3 regions of the Paenibacillus sp. FSL F4-0097 genome follow, and region 3 is predicted to be linked to each of the others. Evidence: riboswitches for the same ligand, from Rfam matches in the RefSeq annotation. Region 3 holds a riboswitch; each other region holds the start of a gene.
What was found. A riboswitch is a leader RNA that binds a small molecule or an ion and turns the genes downstream of it on or off. The one in region 3 is predicted to bind cyclic di-AMP.

Region 1 (4,239 bases), 1.7 Mb from region 3:
CTTGTTAAGGATGATAAGCATAAGACGGCTCAGCTTTTGGTTGGAGATCCGCCAGAACCTGTCGCGCTAGCCCGGGACAGTCAGGAATTTTACCTTTTGCAACGGATTCAGGATGAGGTCCATAGGTTCGCGATCACCTTCCACCGTGAACAGCGCGGGAAGTCCATGGTTACCTCCAAGCTGGACTCTATACCTGGTATAGGTGAGAAGCGCCGTAAAGCGTTGCTTAAGCATTTCGGATCGCTTAAGAAAATTAAAGAAGCCTCCGTGGATGATTTCCGTACACTTTCTATTGGAGAAAAGCTGGCAAGACAAATTCTTGATGCGCTCAAGGACGAAGAGCCAACCTCATAGCAATGATGACAAAAGAAAAAGGGTATCACAGCAGCGACTAAAGCTGCTATGATGCCCTTTTTTTAATTTGGTTATAGGATGTACACTATTTTATTTTCTTAAATCAAAGAAGAAGGCTCCACCGGCTTAGGTTTCTGTGGTGGATTAAATCGATAGACGATGTAAGCGACTATGAACGGCATAATAATCGCGAAGATACCCGCGCCTACATTTACGCTCTCCTTCATAAAGATCAGCGTAGCGCCCATCAGGATGCTGTCAAACACGACGTGGCTGAACATGACAGCAATAAATCCGTAACGAAGGAAAATATAACTGAACAGCAGCCCGATTACGGTCAGCTCAATGGGACGGGAGCTGATGGGATAGATCGGATATAACGTATGGCCAAACGCCCAAACCAGCGTGGTGATCAAGCAAGCGACAAAAGTGTTCCGGAACACCTTTTTCAGCATAGGAATTCCGAAAAAGCGATAAATGGCTTCCTCAGATAAACCAGCGAGCCATGCGACGATAGGCAGAAGCCAAGCATATCTCATGTTATAAGGAGATTGGGTGGCGTCTGTAGTAGACCAATTGTGCAAGGTAAACGATAATATGATGAACATAACCGTCTGCACCCCTAGCAGAACGAAAGCCCAGATGTAACCAGCCCGGATACTGTCCAACACATATTGTCCATAGCCGGGCTCTTTGGCGCGGGGCCAAGGGTTCATGCCTTCCTCTTTTCGCCATAAGCCATTGCCGCCCACTAAAGAGAAGTAGAGCAAGGAGGACATCAGCAGGCTGTACAAAGCATAAATGATAAACATAATGACAGAGGTAATCTGTGCTTCTAGCCCTTCGCCCGTAGATTCAGGCAGCATATTATAGGTGCTGATCATCATGATTACAAAATAGGCTGAGCTTAGGAATACTCCACGTTTAAAGGAAGTATGCTCTCTTCTAAGAATACTGTAGACGAGTGCCAGAATTCCTAAAATCAGTGTGGGTATACCGTAACCGAATAATGTTAGCTTTTCCGCTAAAGAGGTCTGTCCTTGTACGTAGGAGGTATGCCAAGCTGGTGCAGTGAATCCGGCATTAAAGCTGGAGACCTGCTCTCCACTGAAATCAAAATAATAGTGCAATAAGGATTCGCCGACCTGAACAGTACTATCCGTATACACTAGCCCATGGCTTCCTGTATTCGATTCAATTTGTAGCTTGGCAGGATTTACTTCCCATTCCTGAAGCCAAGGACGAGCAAGATTCTCCTTCTGCGCTAGAGTGAGGTCAGCTCCCTTGTCCTCTTTTGCACCAACGGAAGCAATGCCAGCCCCCTCTTCGGAGGCAACTTTTGCAGCCTTTGAGAAAGCGACAATCTCGCCGGTATACATATTGAGGTCAACAATGATTTGCGGCTCTTGATCCGCTGACGGAGTAAGCGTTGCACGAAAGACATCAAAAGGATATTTTTGATCCAATTTTTTCTTGGTATAGTCCTCCACAAGCTTCTCGCGAGACATATAACCATAAAAGGAAGAGTCCGTCTCGTAAAGTACATTCCATTGATCGTTTGGTGCTTCGGTGTAATTGAGCTTTTGTTCTGCGAATAATACGGCTTGGTCACGGGCTTCTGCCTTGCTAATGACGGTGGTATCTTCCCCTGTAGAGCTGCTTAGCAGCGAAGGGGAAATCTGAAACATAATAAATAGAATAAGACCGATAATGCCCGAGATGATGAGCCTCTTGGAGAGGGCACGTTGCTGTAGGGGCTGGCCGACGGGATTCATGTAACGCCTCCTTGTTATGTACTGACAATATTATGTTCCATTATAGTATTAGTGCCTGGCTGGTTACAAAAAACATTATATGTTCTTTTTATGGGTAATAGAGATAGTATAGAATAGTCATGTGAATTTATACCATGAATTTTATCGTGTTCATTTGTGTACGAATGGTGAGAATCGGTGTAATTGCAGGGAAAACACGGAAAAGTGATGAGAAAAGGTACTCCATTTGATGCAGTCTCTTTAAACCGCATTTTTTCATGTGAATGAGCATTAATTGTGTCTTTGTGAATTCACTAAATAACGTATATAATTTGTATGCAATTGTATAGTAGCCGAATTTCTGGTGAAAACGGGGGAACCATAAGAAGTGATGAAAAGTGGAGTGTACAAGATAAATGGCACTTTCATCAGGGGTGAATTTCGTTCTAGGAACGAATAGGGCAGCCTGCACAGTCCGAATCCGACAGCTAACCTCGTAGGCTAATTTACTGCAGGAACCAAGTCAGCATTGGTTTTCCAGTGCTTTTTTTGTTGGAATTTTTGATAAGAAGGTGAGCAAAGTGGCTTCACAGTTTCGCAGGATTTCTGAATTTAAGTTTCTGAAGCTCTCGCCGCCGCAGATACTGGTGCTTGGTTTTGCATCGATTATTCTGATAGGGGCCTTGCTGCTTATGCTGCCCATCTCAAGCACAAGCGGGAATTCCGTAGAATTTATTGATGCATTATTTACTTCAACTTCGGCAACCTGTGTAACAGGGCTTGTTGTGCTGGATACCGGAACTTCGTTCACGATTTTTGGGAAAACCGTAATTATGATCCTGATCCAGATCGGCGGCTTAGGTTTTATGACCATGGCCACTCTATTTTCACTGGTGTTAAAGCGTAAAATATCTTTGCGGGACAGGCTAATCCTACAGGAAGCCATGAATCAAGGCTCTATGGAAGGAATTGTGCGGCTGATCCGAAGAGTCCTTATATATTCTCTTGTCATAGAAGGCTGTGCCGCTTTGCTGCTGTCTATTCGCTGGGCTTTTGATATGCCACTTGGAAAAGCGATTTATTTTGGCGTATTTCATGCGGTGTCTATGTTTAATAATGCGGGGTTCGATATTTTTGGGGATTTTCGCAGTTTAACTGATTATGTATATGATCCGCTTGTGAATATTATTGTGATGTTTCTGATTGTCTCCGGCGGGATTGGTTTTATTGTAATGTCAGATCTGGTGGAGTTTCGGGTAACCCGCAGGCTGTCTCTACATAGTAAAGTTGTCCTGTCCACCAGCACAGGGCTGATTCTGATCGGAGCTTTGGTTATTTTTATATTCGAGTTTACTAACACTCGTACCCTGGGTTCACTGAATTTTGGCGGTAAAATATTATCAGCCTTCTTTCAATCCGTGTCTCCCCGTACGGCTGGCGCGAACACAGTTGATATTGCTGGACTTCGGCAGGCTACACAATTTTTTATAGTGATTCTTATGTTTATTGGTGCTTCTCCAGGCTCAACGGGCGGCGGGATCAAGACAACAACCTTTACGATGATGATTGGTGCTGTTATTGCTATGCTGCGTGGACGGGAAGATGTTGTGTTGTTCCGTTATCGGCTGGCTCAAGAGCGCATCTACAAGGCATTAACGATCACACTGCTGGCTTTGTTGTTAATCGCCTCTGTGTCGATGATACTCTCCACAACTGAAGACAGTAATTTCTTGGCAATCTTGTTTGAGACGACCTCCGCCTTTGCTACGGTAGGACTGACTATGGGGCTAACTCCGGAACTGTCAGCGATCGGTAAGATTCTACTCTGTCTGACGATGTTTGCAGGTCGGCTAGGTCCACTAACCTTAGCGTATGCACTCGGTCCCAAACAGGGTAAACCATTGTATAAGTATCCGGAAGGTAAAATAATTATTGGATAGGAGTTAATTAGAAATGAAAGCACAGCAATTTGTAGTAATCGGCTTAGGTCGCTTCGGTTCAAGCCTGGCGCTTGAGCTGATGGAAATGGGCTACGAGGTGCTCGGCATTGACCACCATGAAGAACGCGTGGAGGAAATGAGCGATCAGCTGACGCATACGGTAGTAGCAGATGCTACAGATGAGGGAATTA
Region 2 (4,239 bases), 2.0 Mb from region 3:
TCTCCTGGAATCTCCTATAGTACGAACAACCAGGAGCTGACGTTGTATTATTACCTCATCACCTTTACAGCAATTTATACAACCAAGCATCCTAAACGATATTCTGGAGAGCTGCTTTCCGGCAGACGGGAGTTAATTGTGCACCCGTTCACCAAGGTAATCCGACTAGTCGAAGAGCTGCTCATGAACAGGAATAATACCGATGATGTACAACAATTCAAGCGACAATTAAAATTCCAAGAATTGCTGCTGCTACTTTTTGAGCATAATTACCCTTCCAAACACCTGCCAAGTCCTACGGAATCCGTAGAAAAGACCATAACATTCATTCAGGAGCATTATACAGAGAGTATCACCGTGAAGCAGTTGGCTGAACGGGCGGGGATATCGATCTGGCAGTATACACCGATCTTTCAACAGCTTACGGGTAAAAAGCCGCTTGAATACCTGACGGATCTGCGTATTAATCATTCCAAACGATTCCTGCAGGAATCGACTGAACCACTGCGGGAAATCGCCAGACTGGTCGGCTTCTCGGATGAATACTATTTCAGCCGCCGCTTTCGGCAAAAAACAGGAGTTACACCCGGACAATATGCACATCAGCAAGGTCGTAAGCTTACCGTCAAGGATTGGACGGGTCATGAGGTGGAAATTCCTGAACGAGCGAAACGTATTGTCTATCATGGCGAGACACTTGGCGACCTTCTCGCGTTAGGTGTAAAGCCTATCGGTGGAGATGAAGCATTCGCCCGGAACAGCGTCTATAAACATCGACTTAAGAAGCTCGCCAACGTCGGGTTTCCACTGGACCCGCAGTTGACCGCTTCCCTAAACCCAGATTTGATCATTTTGGCAAATAGTGATGAAAGAGCCTACAGAGCAGTTTCTGGTATCGCTCCGACACTCACCTTTGATTCATTTGCGCCTCTCGACAACCGAATGCGGACATTAGGCAGTTGGCTAGGTAAACAGCGCGAAGCCGAAGCATGGCTGGAGTCATTCACAATCAAAAATGCTGCCATGTGGCAGCAGCTTTACTCGACAACTCTCCAAGTTGGAGAAACCGCCTCTGCTTTGGTCTATGATCATGGAGATCATCTATATGCTATGGGAATGTCCGGATTCTCCACTGCGCTTTATGCCCCATGTGGTTTACAACCGACCGAAGAGATCCAAGCCATATTGGACGAAGAGTTAGGGTTCGCCGAAGTTGATCCAACACGACTGCCTGCCTACGCCGGAGATCATATCTTCATGTTCATTCCGGAACGCAAAGACTCGCGAGCTGCGATGGAACGATTACTAGACAGTTCACTTTGGAATACTCTTCCGGCAGTACGTCAGGGACATGTTTATCTGCTCGACGGAAGCAAATGGAACTCTAGTGATGCGTTAACCCGGGAGAAGCTGCTAACGCTGTTGCCTAAACTACTCGGCGGAAGTAGCGCTAGCAATTGAAGGTGAATCTAGGATTCTCTTTTGACTTTTCAAAACTTGATAGGGTATACTTTATCTACGCTTAATTTCCAACTTTTACAGTTGAAAAGCGGGGGAACCAGTTAATTGGGGCGAATCATTGAGCATTAGAATGTAGGGTACCATCTTACCCGAGTCCGTCAGCTAACCTCGTCAGCAGTGGATGGGTCTGCTTTTCATGTTATTTACATAACCAGAGACCCTTGCTAAGGGTCTCTTTTTGTGCTTTTTTTGGACCCTGCTGGCAGTAGATTGGCCTTTGACACTAAGGCTCCCTCATTTCTCACACTACGAGACAAAGGAGAGATGTACGTGCAAAAGGTAAAGTACTTCACGGATATTAACAAAATAGCTATGTTGTCTGAGCTGGAAAAAGAGAATCTGAAAGAAATTACAGACAAATTTGTTTTTCGTGTAAATGACTACTATCTGTCTTTGATTAACTGGGATGATCCAGATGATCCCATCCGTAAGCTGGTTATTCCTAACGAAGGTGAACTGCTGGAGTATGGGCGCTGGGACGCCTCCGATGAGGACACGAATTATGTGGTACCTGGTTGTCAGCACAAGTATAGAACCACTGCACTACTGATTGTATCCGAGGTCTGCGGGGCTTATTGCCGCTACTGTTTCCGTAAGCGTCTGTTCCGAAATGACGTGAAAGAGGCGATGGCTGATGTCTCTCCGGGCTTGGAGTATATCGCAAAGAATCCGGAGATTAACAACGTACTTCTTACGGGCGGGGACAGTTTAATTCTCTCCACACCGAAGCTAAGATCCATTATTGAAAATCTAAGAAGCATTGAGCATGTTAAGATCATTAGACTAGGTTCCAAAATTCCCGTATTTAATCCGATGCGGATCTCTGAAGACGAAGAGCTGCTGGAGCTGATTCGTACTTACTCTACCGAAGACAAACGAATCTATGTTATGGCGCACATCAATCATCCTCGTGAAATCACACCTGAAGCCAAAAAAGCATTTAAAGCTCTCCACAACGCAGGGGCAATTGTCGTAAATCAGACTCCCATCCTCAAAGGCATCAACGATGATCCCATTATTTTAGGGGAACTACTGGACCGACTTTCATGGGCTGGCGTTACACCCTACTACTTCTTTGTGAACCGGCCCGTTGCCGGAAACCGGGATTTCGTATTACCGCTCGAGCAAGTCTATCAAATTGTAGAAGAAGCCAAAGCTAGAACCTCAGGACTTGGCAAAAGAGTACGCTTATCCATGAGCCACACCTCAGGAAAAATAGAAATTCTCGCCATTGATAACGGGAAAGCCTATCTCAAATACCATCAATCCAGAGATCAGGAATACGGAAAATTCATGATTCTAGATTGTCCAAAGGACGCCGAATGGTTCGATGACCTGCCTGGGAATGAGCAATATTGGACCCCACCTGTGAAAAAAAACGATGCTATTATTTCTGTTAATGATTTATCAGAGCCTGCGGATTTAATCTGTAAATAAATTAATCGGCTCTGTCAGACTCTGTCATAGGATATTTCTTCATCACCAACAACAAAACTCCTCCCTCCCAAAATTAGCCCGAAAAAATCTATGATATAATCACGCTGTAACACGAAATGGACTAATGGGTGGGAATGCACACATGAAATTGGAACGATTGATTTCTATGATCTACAAGCTATTGAACCACGAAGTTTTATCTGCCTCCAAGCTGGCTGAAGAGTTTCAGGTTTCCCAGCGAACAATCTATAGGGATATCGATGTGATTTGTGCCGCTGGCATCCCGGTCGTATCGTATCAGGGTACTAAAGGTGGATATGGCATTATGGACGGATATAAAATGGATAAAAGCCTGCTCCGTTCGTATGATGTCACTTCTCTGATTACTGTACTTAACAGTCTCTCTTCCGTGTTTGAAGATGAGCATACGCAAGGAACCATTGAACGGCTGCAAACGATAGGAACGGAGCCACAGACTTCTAGTCTCGCGGTGGATCTTGAAACCCGGCGTACGGATCCTGACGCACTTCCTCTTTTACGTGCGGCTATAGCGGAACGAAATGTTGTCCGTTTTGATTACATCAGTGTAAAAAATGAACGTACAACCCGTGAAATGGAACCAGTAAAGCTTAATTTTAAATATAGCAACTGGTACATCTATGGTTATTGCCGGGCACGGCAGGACTATCGGGAGTTTCGTCTTTCCCGGATGCTGAATTTGTTCCTGACGCAGGATACCTTTCAATCACAACATGAAGTACCCAAAGAGGCTGGCTGTTCAAACAGGGTAGATCAGGTGGAGGAAATAGTAATCCGGGTGGACCCTGAGGCTTTGGCAGAAGCTTTGGATCAGTTTCATCAAGTCGACAAGGAATTTCATTCCGATAAAAGCATGACGATGCGAATCCCTGTGTATAAGCCATTGGAAGCTCGTTGGCTTTGGTCCATTCTGCTGAGTTTCGGCAGCGGGGCCGAAGTCCTCGAACCCCCTGCATTGCGAGGTATTTTAAAAGAGCAGCTTCAAAACACACTCAAACTTTATGAAGAAGTATGACAGTCTGATGTCATACTTCTTCTTTTATATTAACAACAGTAACAAAAACAAATCCATGACAATTCAAAAGGAGACCATACGAATGACAAATTATCCAGTAGAAATGTTTAAATACCACACTTGGGCAAACCAAACTATCCTGGGGAGAATCAAGGAACTCCCATCCTCTGTGCTAAGTCAAGAAGTGAACAGCTCGTTTCCCACCATCGCTCATGCCCTTAGCCATA
Region 3 (4,239 bases):
TTTTGCAGAATAATGCTTATTTGAGAAAGAGGCAGCTTTAAGCCGTACCACAATACCTTCACAAGCTGTTCCTCCCAAGGTAATCCCTTAGCCGATAGAAGAGAGCGCCGGGCAAAAGAATCAGCACACTGGCGAATACAAGTGCGGTAAGCGTGGATAGAGAATAACTGAGGGTCGAAGTTATCCTGACGATATATTTTATGAAGCTCTGTGAAGGTGCGGATAGTAACCTTGTCTGCCTCATTAGATTGTTCTAATAACATGGAACTGAGTACGTAGACTTCATTAGTATACTTTTGAACACACTCTGCAAATTTAGCACTGTAGGTGGACACGGGAGGTAAGGGGTCAGGCATGGTGAACACGATCCTTTCAGAATGAGAGATTTGCTTGAATCTATAATATAGAAAAGTAAGAGATGGATTTATTGATAAGATCGGCGGTGTCTGGTTCCGGGCAACTGTGTTTCTGCTGGGAGGCAGTGGAAAAAGCTTTGGAAGGTTTGTAGTAGAGCCGTTCACTTCTGGAATTGCTCCCCCCAGCTGCAACACTGTACAGACGCCCTTGCTGAATATGCCCAGCCAAGGATTTACCCTGGAGCTTGGCCTTTAAATCCTGCAAAGCACCCTGAACTAGCTCAAGCTTAACCTGCTCCCAATCTGAACCTTCGCGGCGGACCTTATCCAGCGCTTCCTCAAGACGGCAATGACAGATAGCCCGTAAAAAAGAACTCCATTTAATGAGATCGAAATTTTTGGTGTTGGCAGAGATTAGACAAGCCCCCCAACTGCAACCTCCCTTACAGGTGAGCTTCAGAATACCATAACGGCAGCCTTCAGCCCCTTCCATTCCATAGTGAATAGGCTCGGGTTCATCCAATACAAATACTTCAATGCGGGATAGTCTGCGCTGGTCCATAGTAGGGTTCCTCCTTAGATTTCCAAAAGCTTTAAGTCTACATGATGAGTGACACTAGCCTTTTCTACACAGGCGAGCATTTCCATTTTATTCTCACAGACTGCGGTATGCTCTAGCCATAGTCGGAACTTCTCTTTCCGTATAACAGATAGATGTAAGGGAAAGGTGCTGCGGGATCTCAAGACATACCAACCGGCGCTTACATCTTTCCAAGGCTCCTTGAAGGCTGTAAACCACGGGAGTTTTTGATGCGATGACCAATCCTGCTGCTGTTGTTGTTCTCGAATTTTTTTATATATTTCATATACAATCTTAGAGTCTAAACAGTCTTTACAAGAAGAAGGTGTACTGAATTGGCGAAGGGCTTGGATCTGGTTCTGGCCAAATGCATAACCTACAATGTACCTGTGATTATTTTCTTCGAACCACAAGGCCCCGAAACAAACGTAATTTAGACTTATCGGCTCAAGCAGCCCTTGATGTATCCCTAAATAATAGTGCTTCAAAACATTCACCCCATCCAGCGTGCTATCACCTAATAGGCTCAGGTAACGCAAAAACCGCAGCAAGAGGAGGACCTCTGCTGCGGTTTTGGATTACAGGCAGATATACCTGGGCCAAAGCGTGGCGGATCAAGGGTCTCTCTCTTTACGCTTACGAGGTTAGCTGTCGGATTCGGACGGTGAGAGTCGCCCTACCTATTGAGACTTACGCAGTCTCCTTTGGATTCACCCCAAGTAGGCCAGGTGGCCTGATGGTTCCCCCGTTCCCTGCGAATGCAGGAACTCAGCGTTGATTGTTTTTCATGAATTAGATTCAACCCGAATCATACTCTTTTCAAGATTTTCTGTAAAAAACGGAAAATGTTCTTTTAGAGCGATTTTAACCATATCCTGCCGACTACGACTGAAAAACGAGGTAAATAGGTATTTATGGCGTGTTATCGAGCTCTTTCTCGCTCAACCTCAGCTTCTTGCGTTTCAACCTATAAAGGAAATTTGCAGTATTTTCACCCTAAAAAGGTGAATAAAATCACATGGGTTATAGATAGCGATTAAACGCTCGAAACTCGAGTAAACAAGAGATATAGAGAGATTAGATATCAAGTAAGCGCTATCTAATGGGAAAATAGTTTTTAATTTGCATTATTTTGGCATCATTCAGGTTTTACAAGTCTTCGTGCATAAGAGTATGATTACTCCTGTTTCAACGACAATCGAATATTTGATCCGCTTAATTTCCGATAAGGAAAGCGGGGGAACCAACAATCGGCAGCCGATGTGAGAGTCGGAAGCTGATTATGGGGTGAATCCTGTAGAGGGTGCGAGTGAGCTCGCATCTATACAGGTAGGGCGACTCTCACCGCCCGAATCCGACAGCTAACCTCGTAAGCGTATGGAGAGAGGATGAGTGCAATGTGACCGCTAGCGAGCCACAGAGGAGATCCTTTGTGGCTTTTTGCTGTGCTCTTAGAAGCAAAGCATTTATGGAGGCCTCCCCCAAGAGGTCGCTAAATTCATCATTAGCGGTATTTGTTAGGCAGCGTCTAATGACGTGACACAACCGAGCTTTAGGTTGTGCCCGAAAATGACGATAGGTCAACATCCTTTCGGAGATTTTCGTTGCCTCCTTGTTGTAAATGAGCAGGAGGAGAAAAAAGAGATGACGGATCAGAATGAATATGTGCTTGTATGTGCGCCTACAAAGGCGGGAGAACATTTCATTAAACTTCTGAAGTTCAGGGGTATTAAGATGGCGGGATTAACCAACAATCTGGCTGAGAAAGCTTTACTAGAGGAGCTCGGAATCGAGCAGGTTATTCTAGTGGATACCCGCCATCAGAGCACTTGGTTTCGCCCATCGTTCCCGGTAGGCAGGGTATATCTGTTTGAGAGCAGCTTTCCGCTTTGCTGCCGCTATATTCAGATGTGCCGTACCTGGACGACACAGCCAATTTTTGTGATTACAAGTTCTATAAATCCTAGATTGGTCTATAAAAGACTTGGTGCGAGCTATGTAATCTATTCCCATAGTGGTGATGCTGATTTTCTAATCGATAGATCACCTCATCAAGGATAATGGAAGGAGTGCGGAAGATATGAGGGATCTGTATATGGTGGCTTCGTTAGCTGTAATTTACGGGTTATTTTATGGCTTTATGCGCTGGTGCGCAGGTGTAGTTGAGGATACGGGGAGGGATAAGCTGTGATTCTAGTAATCGCTGTTACCCTACTGTTGTTTATATATCTGGTTTACGCGTTGATTCATCCTGAGAAATTTTAAGGAGGGGCATTCATGGGCATTTTGCAAATAGTCGTCGTAATTGTAATTCTCATCTTGTTGGTCAAGCCGATGGGGACGTATTTATATCATGTATTTTCTAACGAACCGAATCGTACGGATCGCTGGTTTGCAGGCACAGAGAAAGGTATTTATAAGCTGATCGGCCTGAAAAAACGGGACGGAATGTCCTGGAAGAAGTATGCACTCAGCTTTGTTTTAACTAATATCGTACTGGTTGCTTTCAGTTATATTTTTCTAAGATTACAGCGGGGATTGCCGCTGAACCCGAATGGAATTGCCGATATGGAACAGACGCTTTCATTAAATACGGTGATCAGCTTTATGACCAATACGAACCTGCAGCATTATAGCGGGGAGACGGGACTATCGTATTTTTCACAAATGGCAGTCATCACGATGATGATGTTCACGTCTGCAGCGAGCGGATTTTCTGTTGCGGTTGCTTTTGTCAGAGGGATTACAGGACAGAAATCAGTCGGAAATTTTTTTGAGGACTTCGTAAAAGCACATATTCGTGTATTCATTCCATTAGCTCTGCTAGTTTCATTGGTGCTGGTAGGATTGCATGTGCCACAAACGCTCAAGCCATCGCTTGAGGTCACTACACTCGAAGGGCAGACGCAACAAATCGCTATCGGTCCAGTCGCTTCTTTGGAGTCAATTAAACACTTAGGTACGAATGGTGGCGGCTTCTTCGGAGCCAATTCAGCGCATCCTTTTGAGAACCCTAATCCACTTACGAACGTTCTGGAGATTCTCTCTATGTGGATGTTGCCAGCCTCTTTGCCATATATGTACGGGTTGTTCGCTAAGAACAAACGTCAGGGCTGGGTGATTTTCACAGCAATGATGACCTTGTTCGTTCTGCTGCTGGGGCTGAATTATTATGCGGAAACTAAAGGGAATCCCGCTATTAATGCGCTGGGGATCGAGTCTTCGCAAGGCAGCATGGAAGGTAAAGAGGTACGTTTTGGGATCCCGCAATCTTCTCTGTTCACTTCGGTAACAACGGCAGCT

Region 1: another riboswitch for cyclic di-AMP. It lies ahead of MHH86_RS26035 (TrkH family potassium uptake protein); the one in region 3 lies ahead of MHH86_RS02605 (hypothetical protein).
Region 2: another riboswitch for cyclic di-AMP. It lies ahead of MHH86_RS11335 (KamA family radical SAM protein); the one in region 3 lies ahead of MHH86_RS02605 (hypothetical protein).

Annotation. Positions count from the first base shown of each region.
Region 1 is NZ_CP151965.1:5,792,032-5,796,270, reverse strand. Features, by position in the region: gene uvrC (excinuclease ABC subunit UvrC) at 1-354, shown strand, start outside; gene MHH86_RS26040 (CPBP family intramembrane glutamic endopeptidase) at 453-2,129, opposite strand; cyclic di-AMP (ydaO/yuaA leader) riboswitch at 2,450-2,625, shown strand; gene MHH86_RS26035 (TrkH family potassium uptake protein) at 2,690-4,048, shown strand; gene MHH86_RS26030 (TrkA family potassium uptake protein) at 4,062-4,239, shown strand, end outside.
Region 2 is NZ_CP151965.1:2,556,071-2,560,309, reverse strand. Features, by position in the region: gene MHH86_RS11340 (AraC family transcriptional regulator) at 1-1,461, shown strand, start outside; cyclic di-AMP (ydaO/yuaA leader) riboswitch at 1,510-1,651, shown strand; gene MHH86_RS11335 (KamA family radical SAM protein) at 1,792-2,958, shown strand; gene MHH86_RS11330 (YafY family protein) at 3,101-4,012, shown strand; gene MHH86_RS11325 (DinB family protein) at 4,095-4,239, shown strand, end outside.
Region 3 is NZ_CP151965.1:582,849-587,087, forward strand. Features, by position in the region: gene MHH86_RS02595 (hypothetical protein) at 1-263, opposite strand, end outside; gene MHH86_RS02600 (hypothetical protein) at 397-918, opposite strand; gene MHH86_RS02605 (hypothetical protein) at 933-1,487, opposite strand; cyclic di-AMP (ydaO/yuaA leader) riboswitch at 1,556-1,720, opposite strand; cyclic di-AMP (ydaO/yuaA leader) riboswitch at 2,139-2,328, shown strand; gene MHH86_RS02610 (hypothetical protein) at 2,506-2,997, shown strand; gene kdpA (potassium-transporting ATPase subunit KdpA) at 3,214-4,239, shown strand, end outside.